DNA from 3 places in the Comamonas testosteroni genome. Region 1 is predicted to be linked to each of the others. Evidence: predicted binding sites of a transcription regulator. Region 1 holds the regulator's gene; each other region holds the start of a gene.

Region 1 (3,281 bases):
GCGCCTGCTCCAGTGCCTGATGGTTCTGGCGCCAGTCCAGCCAAAGCGATTTGAGCTGAGCCGTTTCAATGCCGCCATAGGTATCCAGCATGGCGCGTGCTGCGTCCGGGCGGGTCAGGCTTTGCCAGGCATGCTGGCCGTGAATATCGATCAGCTGATCGCCCAGATGGCGCAGCTGCGTGGCCGTGGCGGGAGAGCCGTTGATCCAGGCGCGGCTGCGGCCCAGACTGTCGATGACGCGGCGCAGCAGCAAATCCTGCTCCTGTGCAAAACCCGACTCTTCCAGCCATTCATGAAGATGGGGTGGGCAATCGAACTCTGCGCAAATATCGGCCTGAGGGCAGCCTTCGCGCACCACCTGTGCATCGGCTCGTGCGCCCAGCACCAGTTGCAGAGCGTCAAGCATGATGGATTTGCCGGCCCCGGTTTCGCCGGTAAGCACCGTGAAGCCGGTCTGCCAGTCCAGATCGAGTGACTGGACAATCACAAAGTCCCGCAGGACGATGCGCTTCAAGGCCATGGTCAGACGCCTCCCTCGTTCCAGCCCAGTTTTTTGCGCAGGGTGTCGAAGTAATTCCAGCCCTTGGGGTGCAGAAAGTGCACGCTGTGATCGGCGCGCGTCACCAGGATGCGGTCGCCATGCTGCAGCGATTTCAGGGACTGCATGTCGAAGTTCGCGCTGGCGTCGCCTCGGCCGCCCACTACCTCGATAGTCACTTCCTGGGCGTCGGAGAGCACGATGGGACGGTTGGAGAGGTTGTGCGGCGCGATGGGCACCATCACCCAGGCCGGAATCGAAGGGTGCAGCATGGGACCGCCGGCCGAGAGCGCATAGGCGGTGGAGCCCGTGGGGGTGGCCACGATCAAGCCGTCCGCACGCTGGTTGGAGACAAAGCTGCCGCCGACCTCGATGCGCAGCTCCACCATGCCCGAGGTCGAGCCACGGTTTACCACCACATCATTCATGGCCTGGGCTTCAAAAACGCACTGGCCGTCGCGCATGACGCGAGCATTCATCAGGGGGCGTTCGTCTTCCTCGTACTCGCCCTGCAATATGGGCGTGATGGAGGCTTCGAATTCATCCAGGGCGATATCGGTGACAAACCCCAGGCGGCCCTGGTTGATGCCGACCAGCGGTGTGCCATAGCGCGCCAGATGGCGGCACACGCCCAGCATGGTGCCGTCTCCGCCCACCACCAGGCCGAGGTCGCAATGCCTGCCCAGGCCGTCCACGTCCATGCTCGGGTAATCGGGCAGGCCCGCGTAGATGGCGGACTGGGTATCCAGAATCACCTCACAACCCATGCTGCGCACATAACCGGCAATCCGTTGCAGTGCTGCGCTGGCTGCATCGGACGGAACGCCTGCTGCGGGTGTGTGGTACTTGCCGATCAGGGCAATATGGTGGAACGTGGATGTCATCTGGGAAATTACATCATTAAAATGAAATCATGCTCGACGAACGTGCCAAGTTATTGCTCAAAGCGCTGATCGAGCGTTACATCGCTGACGGTCAACCAGTCGGCTCGCGCACTCTTTCACGTGCATCCGGGCTTGAATTGTCGCCTGCCACCATACGCAATGTGATGGCCGACCTGGAAGAGATGGGTCTGATCATCAGCCCTCACACATCGGCAGGCCGCGTGCCGACAGCCAGGGGATACCGCCTGTTTGTCGACACCATGCTGACGGTGGACCGCTGCGATCTTGTAACGCCCGGCCTGATGCCTGAACAGCCGCAGAAGGTGATTGCCAATGCGGCCAATCTGCTGTCCAACCTCTCCCAGTTCGTGGGTGTGGTCATGGTGCCGCGTCGCAGCTCCGTCTTCAAGCATATCGAGTTCGTGCGCCTGTCGGAGCGGCGCTTTCTGGTCATCATCGTCTCGCCCGAAGGCGATGTGCAAAACCGCGTGATCTTCACAGATGTGGACTACGAGTCCTCGCAACTGATAGAAGCCTCGAATTTCCTCAATCACCATTACGCCGGTCTGGCAATGGAGGAGGTGCGCACGCGGCTGCAAACCGAGGTGGAGCAATTGCGGGGCCAGGTTGCCAGCCTCATGCAGGCGGCGGTGAATGTAGGCACTGAGGTCATGAGCAACCATGATCGCGAGGACGTGGTGATCGCCGGCGAGCGCAATCTGCTGTCCGTGAGCGATTTTTCCAGCGATATGGGCAATCTGCGTCGTGCTTTCGACCTGTTCGAGCAGAAAACGCAAATCCTCAGGTTGCTGGACTTCTCCAATCAGGCCGATGGCGTGCGCATCTATATCGGTGGCGAGAGCCAGACCGTACCGTTTGAAGATTTGTCTGTAGTGAGCGCTCCCTATGAGCTTGACGGCAAGGTGGTAGGCACTCTGGGGGTGATTGGCCCCACACGCATGCACTACGACAAGATGATCCAGATTGTCGATATCACGTCCAAACTGGTGAGCAATGCTCTGAGTCACAAGCGTTAGGCCCTACAATGGCGAAGTTTTTCTGGTGGCAGCCACGGCTGTTGTCAGTGTTGGGGCGTTAGCTCAGTTGGTTAGAGCAGAGGACTCATAATTCTTCTACATCGTGGAGAAGCAAAAGGGAGTTCTGCTTTAGTTTCAAAAGGTTAGACTGCTTAATTTCAGTCTGATCTGGCAGTTAAAAACGTTGTCTGGTGCATGTCTGGTCCAGAGAACGGTAGACTAAAAGATTGCCTGTTCGGCGGTTTTTGGTGAAGTTTCGGGCCTCTAGCTCATGCTTGGTTAGAGCAGCGGACTCATAATCCGTTGGTGCCGTGTTCGACTCACGGGAGGCCCACCAAAATGAAAAAGCCAACCTCTTTAGAGGTTGGCTTTTTTTGTGGGGGGGGCGGAATATTAATGTCCGAAGGATTGATTCTGGCGGCAGTTGTAGTCACTAACCGATACGTCTCCAAGGGCTGCATCAGGCTGATCTGAGTCAGTCACGATCTGGTAGTTCAACAGCCGCAATCTTCAATACCAGACATTGAATGCCTGCATGCTCTGAACGCCCGCGTCCGCTCCGGAGCAGTCAATCGACTACATCGTTAGGCGCGAACCCTGCTAAAGAGGCGTTTCAGGGTGTAGCAATAGGCTTATCTCGAGGCTAGCAAAAATTGCGCAGGTGATTTCTATCACCTAAAGAGAACAGCAGTGTCATCGTGGTGTGCTAACACAACATCGAAACTAAGTCGCAAGATTAATTTGGCTGTAGGCAAATTAGACTGAAAACCACGATTCCAGGTGACCCTACCTGCCGAAAGACTATCTGATGAACCACTCCCT
Region 2 (3,281 bases), 190 kb from region 1:
AGCGGTGTCATGATCTGCGCCCGCCAGCCATGGGGGCCCATATAGCCTTGATAGCCTGCCGAGGCCGCCGATTGCACCAGATAGGTGCGTCCGCCATGTACATACAGCGGACCCGCACCATCACGGTGAGCCTGCAGCTTCGCCCCCACACCAATCCAGTGCAGATCGCTGCTGGCCAGCACCAGTCCCTGATCATCGAGCAACAGGGCGATGCTGGTCTGAGCGTCGGGCACGCCGCTACCGTCTATCCGGTCCCGGCTGCTCCAGATACCTTGCATCTCGCCATCAAAGTCAAAACACAGGCACAGCACGCCAATAGGCTGGCGGTTGCCGGCGTGCAGCATGCGATGCGCATAGATCAACGCGCTGCCATGCCCCGGCAGCAGGTCGGTGGCGCCGAAACTCTGCACAAAACCCGGGCTTTGCAGAGCGCGGGCAATCAATGCATCCCGGCATGGCTGATCTGTGGCCTGACTCCTCTCGCGCGCACTCGCTCGCACCTGGCCTTCGGCATCCAGCAGCAGAATGTCCGTGTAGACCGTGTACTTGCTGCGGTAGGCACGCAGACGCTGGGTGATGGCCGCCCCGTCGCCATCCGCTGCGGCCATGAACTGGCACAGCATGGCGTCGGTCGCCAGAAACCCCACGTCGGCCGTGCGCTCGTAGAGATTGCGCACCAGGGTATCGATCAGATGCTGTGCCTGACTGGCCAGCCCCGCCGTCACCCCCGTCACAGCCTGCATCACCATGGACTGCACCAGGTCCTGCTCCAGGCGCTCGAAGCCGCCACGCGTGGCGGCCATCATGGGCAGCAAGGCCTGCGCTTCCTGTGGGCAATTCATCTTGGCGGAGGACTCTATGAGCCGCCACATCAGATTCAGCTCCCCGAGCGAACTCTCGCAGCGCCCGACCTGGCGCATATGGGGAATGAAGACATCTGTCTGCAGCAGGTCTTGGGCGCGCTGCGCCGGGGCAGTCATGGTTTCTGGAGGCATGTTTTGGCAGAGCAAAAGCCAGGCCTATTTGTAAAAACACGTTACATATGACTCAGAACAAACCCTGCTCCTTGACCAATTTGCCCTCTGATCGGCTGGGGAGAGGTCTTGAAAGCTCAGGAAATTGCCTTATTATTAGCACTCGATAGGGTTGAGTGCTAACAGCTTGACCCTAGATATTCCGAATGTCGGCCAGGATGGCTGGCAAGTCTTGTTTCAACTTTGTTGATGTATTTAGGAGTTGGTATGAACCTGCGTCCCCTGCACGATCGCGTGATCGTCAAGCGCCTCGAAAACGAAACCAAGACAGCCTCGGGCATCGTGCTCCCTGATGCTGCCACCGAGAAGCCTGACCAAGGCGAAGTGCTGGCTGTGGGTCCCGGCAAGCGCAACGACAAGGGCGAACTGATCGCTCTGAACGTGAAGGTCGGCGACCGCGTTCTGTTCGGCAAGTACTCTGGCCAAACCGTGAAGATCCACGGCGACGAGCTGCTGGTCATGAAGGAAGACGACCTGTTCGCAGTCGTCGAGAAGTAATCCTTCCCGAACACATCCCCTATTCATACAACTGCTGGCGACTGATCGATAAGCGCCGGCAGAACATTTGAACCCCATTCTTTAGGAGCCAAAAATGGCAGCAAAAGACGTAGTTTTCGGCGGTGAAGCACGTGCACGCATGGTTGAAGGCGTGAACATCCTGGCTAACGCAGTCAAGGTTACCCTGGGCCCCAAGGGTCGCAACGTGGTGCTGGAGCGCTCCTTCGGCGCCCCCACCGTGACCAAGGACGGCGTGTCCGTGGCCAAGGAAATCGAACTCAAGGACAAGCTGCAGAACATGGGCGCCCAGCTCGTGAAGGAAGTGGCCTCCAAGACCAACGACATCGCTGGTGACGGCACGACCACCGCTACCGTGCTGGCCCAAGCCATCGTGCGCGAAGGCTCCAAGTACGTGGCCGCCGGCCTGAACCCCATGGACCTGAAGCGCGGCATCGACAAGGCTGTCGCCGCCCTGGTGGAAGAGCTGAAGAAGCAATCCAAGGCCACCACCACTTCCAAGGAAATCGCTCAAGTGGGCACGATCTCCGCCAACTCCGACTCCGACGTGGGCGAGATCATCGCTCAAGCCATGGACAAGGTCGGCAAGGAAGGCGTGATCACGGTTGAAGAAGGCAAGAGCCTGGCCAACGAACTGGATGTCGTCGAAGGCATGCAGTTCGACCGCGGCTACCTGTCGCCCTACTTCATCAACAACCCCGAAAAGCAAGCTGCAATTCTGGACAACCCCTTCGTGCTGCTGTTCGACAAGAAGATCAGCAACATCCGCGACCTGCTGCCCACGCTGGAAGCTGTTGCCAAGGCCGGCCGTCCCCTGCTGATCATTGCCGAAGACGTCGAAGGCGAAGCCCTGGCGACTCTGGTGGTGAACACCATCCGCGGCATCCTGAAGGTTGTGGCTGTGAAGGCTCCCGGCTTCGGCGACCGTCGCAAGGCCATGCTGGAAGACATCGCCATCCTGACTGGCGGCAAGGTCATCGCTGAAGAAGTGGGCCTGTCTCTGGACAAGGTGACTCTGGAAGATCTGGGCCAGGCTGCTCGCGTCGAAATCGGCAAGGAAAACACCACCATCATCGACGGTGCTGGCGCTGCTGACGAAATCGAAGCCCGCGTGAAGCAAATCCGCATCCAGATCGAAGAAGCCACTTCCGACTACGACCGTGAAAAGCTGCAAGAGCGCGTGGCCAAGCTGGCCGGCGGTGTTGCCGTGATCAAGGTTGGCGCTGCCACCGAAGTCGAAATGAAGGAAAAGAAGGCCCGCGTGGAAGACGCCCTGCACGCTACCCGCGCTGCTGTGGAAGAAGGCATCGTGGCCGGCGGTGGCGTGGCCCTGCTGCGCGCCAAGCAAGCCGTTGGCGCCCTGGCTACCGGCAATGCCGAACAAGACGCCGGCATCAAGCTGGTGCTCAAGGCTATCGAAGCTCCTCTGCGCGAAATCGTGGCCAACGCCGGTGGCGAGCCCTCGGTGGTCGTGAACGCCGTGCTGAACGGCTCGGGCAACTACGGCTTCAACGCTGCCAACGACACCTACGGCGACATGCTGGAAATGGGCATTCTGGACCCCACCAAGGTGACTCGCACTGCTCTGCAAAACGCCGCTTCCGTGGCTTCCCTGCTGCTGACTACCGAGTGCATGATCGCCGAAGCCCCCAAGGCTGACGCAGCTCCTGCCATGCCCGATATGGGTGGTATGGGCGGCATGGGCGGCATGGGCATGTAATTGCTCTGCTG
Region 3 (3,281 bases), 2.0 Mb from region 1:
GAAGCGCGGCGTCGGGCACTGGCTTTGGGGGCAACGAAGATGCGCGGCCTCAACCATGGCAACGCGCTTTCGATCTACTGTATGGACCCTGAGGACAACACCGTGGAGGTTTACCTGGACACGCCTTGGTATGTGAGTCAGCCCCACGGAGACCCGTTAGATCTGGAGCAGAGTGATGAAGCCATTTGGGCGCAGACCGAGCGGGTCGTGCGCACAGACCCGAGCTTTATGCCTGTGGCCGAGTGGGCAGCCCAGTTTGAGCAGCGTCGTCAGGCTACTAGGAACGCATAGGCTCAGGTGGGCCGGCACTTGGAAAAGTGGCAAGCCATCGGCATTGAGCAATGTCCTCAATGCTGTATTGGCTTGTCCCTTCCCATGGCGGAAAGTTGTGCCGCCGCAGTCGATAAGCAGTTGTATGTTTTGCTTGCTCCTTGGCATCAGGAGCCAGCATCACAATCACTTAGACTCTTAGCAAGACATTCCCTTTGCGGCCCGGCAGCAAGCTTGCGGCTGCTGCCTGAGCAGCATCATTGAGATCGAAAATAGCTTCTGCCGGGGTTTTAGCTTACCCGACACATGGCTTTGTCGGAGGCTGTTGAAGGCCACGGAGGATTGGATCCGAGAGCTGATCCAGGCATTGGATAGATCTGAGACTGCTGCTCAGGCGCCATGAAATGCCCAAGAGCCGTCTGAGCCCACGCAGTCGTATCTTTGCTCTGCAGGCAGCGGCGACTTCAATTTCATAGCCCACTTTCAAATGGCCTCGCTTTAAGTCGACGTCGATCTGAAAGATTTATTGGAGTACTTGTTCAAGCCGGGGCATTGCCTACGCTATTGGTTGAGCGCACATCGATGAGAGGTTTGCCTAAGGATAGTTGTCTTGGAGGCAGGCTAATTCGTCTTTCAAGTAGCCAGTTGCTGCTCGAAGTCGGTTGCATCGTGAGATGAGTTCATGTGTTGGCTACTGAGTTGGGCCCGGCCTACCGCGACACTTGTCAAGGAACGGCGTGATATCCCCAATGCACTTCAAATCGGAAGGCTGAATGTGACTGGCAGAAATTGCTACGCAGCAGACATTTGCTGCCGGGGCTCGAACGACAGCAACGGGTCGACACGAGCCTGCCGGGGCACGCTGAAGCGGTCCTTCGGGCCAGTGCGTGGCAAACCGTGCAATCGAGCGGCCGGTCCCGAGGGTGAAGCGGCCGTTCAGGACAAGCAGCCTTCAACGGCTGGTGTTGGCCATTGCTGCCGTTCAAGCAACGAACCGTGAATGGCTCAGATCAGCCTGTAGAAGTCGTTCAGAGGTGCACTGTGGCCGTCCGCTCCTGGCCGAACTCAGTCAGTCACGACCAGCAGCCTAGTCAGCCACAACCCGCACGGGCGGTCAGCTCGACCGGAATACGCTTTGGAACCTGGCCGACATCTGGTCTTAGGCTACTACAGCCCGAAGTGACTGTGATCTAACTAGGTAAGCGCGACAAGCATTGTTGCGAACGCATAGGCAAATTGACTTGCTCAACACCGGGTCTGCGACTTGGTAGCCCTTCAAAAACCACCTGACGCCCCTTAGCGGCAAAAGAACCTGCAGAACTCGAATACGCAGCATAAGGCGCGCATCGTGCGAGGCTGCATGGGTATCAGTTCCTGCCTGCATGAGCCTGCCACAGCCGCGTCTGCACCAAGGTCAACTAGGGGAGTACGGATAAAACAAAGGCACAGGTTAAGTATTTCCGGTTTTTTTGAGAATTTTGCCTAAAAAAATAATCAATTTCAGCGGATGGCAACTTGTGAAAATCAAAATTTCACTAATTAAATCAATTGGTTATGCCAGTGTTTTGGCTTCAAAGCGGTACAAAACTCAGTGAGAAAAGTACAAATCTCAAGAAGAATCGACAACAAATTCAAGAAGAATCGACAGGCAGGTCACAACCTGCGCCGTCAAAAACCAACAAAAGCTGTGGGAACTTTGTCTTTAGCACTCTCTCTAACGGAGTGCTAATATGAAGATCATGGAAGAAAGGAAACCTGCAATGAAAACTGCCTCCGGCTCCATTGCTACTGCCCTGGCGCCCGCGAACCCCTGGGCGCTGGTACCTCCGCTGGGCAACCTGGATGCCTATATCTCGGCGGTCAATCGTATGCCAATGCTCACCCTTGAGGAAGAGCAGGACTACGCTCGCAAGCTCAAAGAACACAATGATCTGGACGCCGCCGGGCGTCTGGTGATGTCCCACCTGCGTCTGGTTGTCTCCATCTCGCGCCAGTACCTGGGCTATGGCCTGCCTCACGGCGACCTGATTCAGGAGGGCAATGTGGGCCTGATGAAGGCTGTCAAACGCTTCGATCCCGATCAGGGCGTGCGTCTGGTCAGCTACGCCATGCACTGGATCAAGGCGGAAATTCACGAATATATCCTGAAGAACTGGCGCATGGTCAAGGTCGCGACGACCAAGGCCCAGCGCAAGCTGTTCTTCAATCTGCGCTCGATGAAGCATGACCTGAAGTCCGATGCCGCCATGGCCGACGAAGAGCTGGCCCTGCGCGAAACCCTGACTTCGAACGAAATTGATGCGGTTGCTGCAAAGCTCAACGTCAAGCGCGAGGAAGTCATCGAGATGGAAACCCGTCTGGCCGGCGGCGATGTGCTGCTGGATCCTTCTCCCAGCGATGATGGAGAACAGGCCTTCGGCCCTATCGCCTACCTGGCTGATGCCAGTCACGAGCCTACAGCCATGCTTGAATCGCGCCAGCGCGATCATCTGGCAACCGATGGTCTGGTCATGGCCCTGGAGGGCCTGGATGACCGCAGCCGCCGCATCGTTGAAGAGCGCTGGCTCAAGGTCAATGACGACGGCTCTGGCGGCATGACGCTGCATGAGCTGGCTGCCGAATACGGTGTGAGTGCCGAGCGCATTCGCCAAATTGAGGTAGCCGCCATGAAAAAGATGAAAAAAGCGCTGGCCGAGTTTGCGTAAACGCCAACTTGCGCTTCAAGCCTTTAAAAGGCTGAAATGCTGAACCTCAAACCCGGATAATTTCCGGGTTTTTTATTTTTCGGCATTGGTGCATGCTTTCACGCACACCGATCGCCTATCAAGAATTCAAAAGAGACCTGCCATGCCTATTCGCACTTCGCGCATCTTGAAGAACCTGTCCCGCCGCAGCCTGGTTGCAGCAGGAGTCGCCATGGCGGCGACAGCAATGGCTCCGGCCGTCCTGGCAGCCGACAACTGGCCCGACAAGCCCCTGCACCTGATCGTGGGCTTCCCCGCAGGCTCCTC

Evidence for each region. Region 1 encodes HrcA, which represses chaperone genes, less so after heat shock. Its sites were predicted from a motif close to TTAGCACTCNNNNNNNNNGAGTGCTAA; they were not measured.
Region 2: the regulator HrcA is predicted to act here: its motif matches at 1,131-1,157, upstream of groES (co-chaperone GroES).
Region 3: the regulator HrcA is predicted to act here: its motif matches at 1,973-1,999, upstream of rpoH (RNA polymerase sigma factor RpoH).

Annotation. Positions count from the first base shown of each region.
Region 1 is NZ_CP043568.1:1,002,483-1,005,763, forward strand. It holds gene recN (DNA repair protein RecN) at 1-520, opposite strand, end outside; gene F0P97_RS04555 (NAD kinase) at 523-1,422, opposite strand; gene hrcA (heat-inducible transcriptional repressor HrcA) at 1,452-2,459, shown strand; tRNA gene F0P97_RS04565 (tRNA-Ile) at 2,718-2,796, shown strand; gene F0P97_RS04570 (HD domain-containing phosphohydrolase) at 3,268-3,281, shown strand, end outside.
Region 2 is NZ_CP043568.1:810,158-813,438, reverse strand. It holds gene F0P97_RS03640 (chemotaxis protein CheW) at 1-980, opposite strand, end outside; gene groES (co-chaperone GroES) at 1,242-1,532, shown strand; gene groL (chaperonin GroEL) at 1,627-3,270, shown strand.
Region 3 is NZ_CP043568.1:4,957,827-4,961,107, forward strand. It holds gene F0P97_RS22860 (VOC family protein) at 1-291, shown strand, start outside; gene rpoH (RNA polymerase sigma factor RpoH) at 2,031-2,975, shown strand; gene F0P97_RS22870 (Bug family tripartite tricarboxylate transporter substrate binding protein) at 3,118-3,281, shown strand, end outside.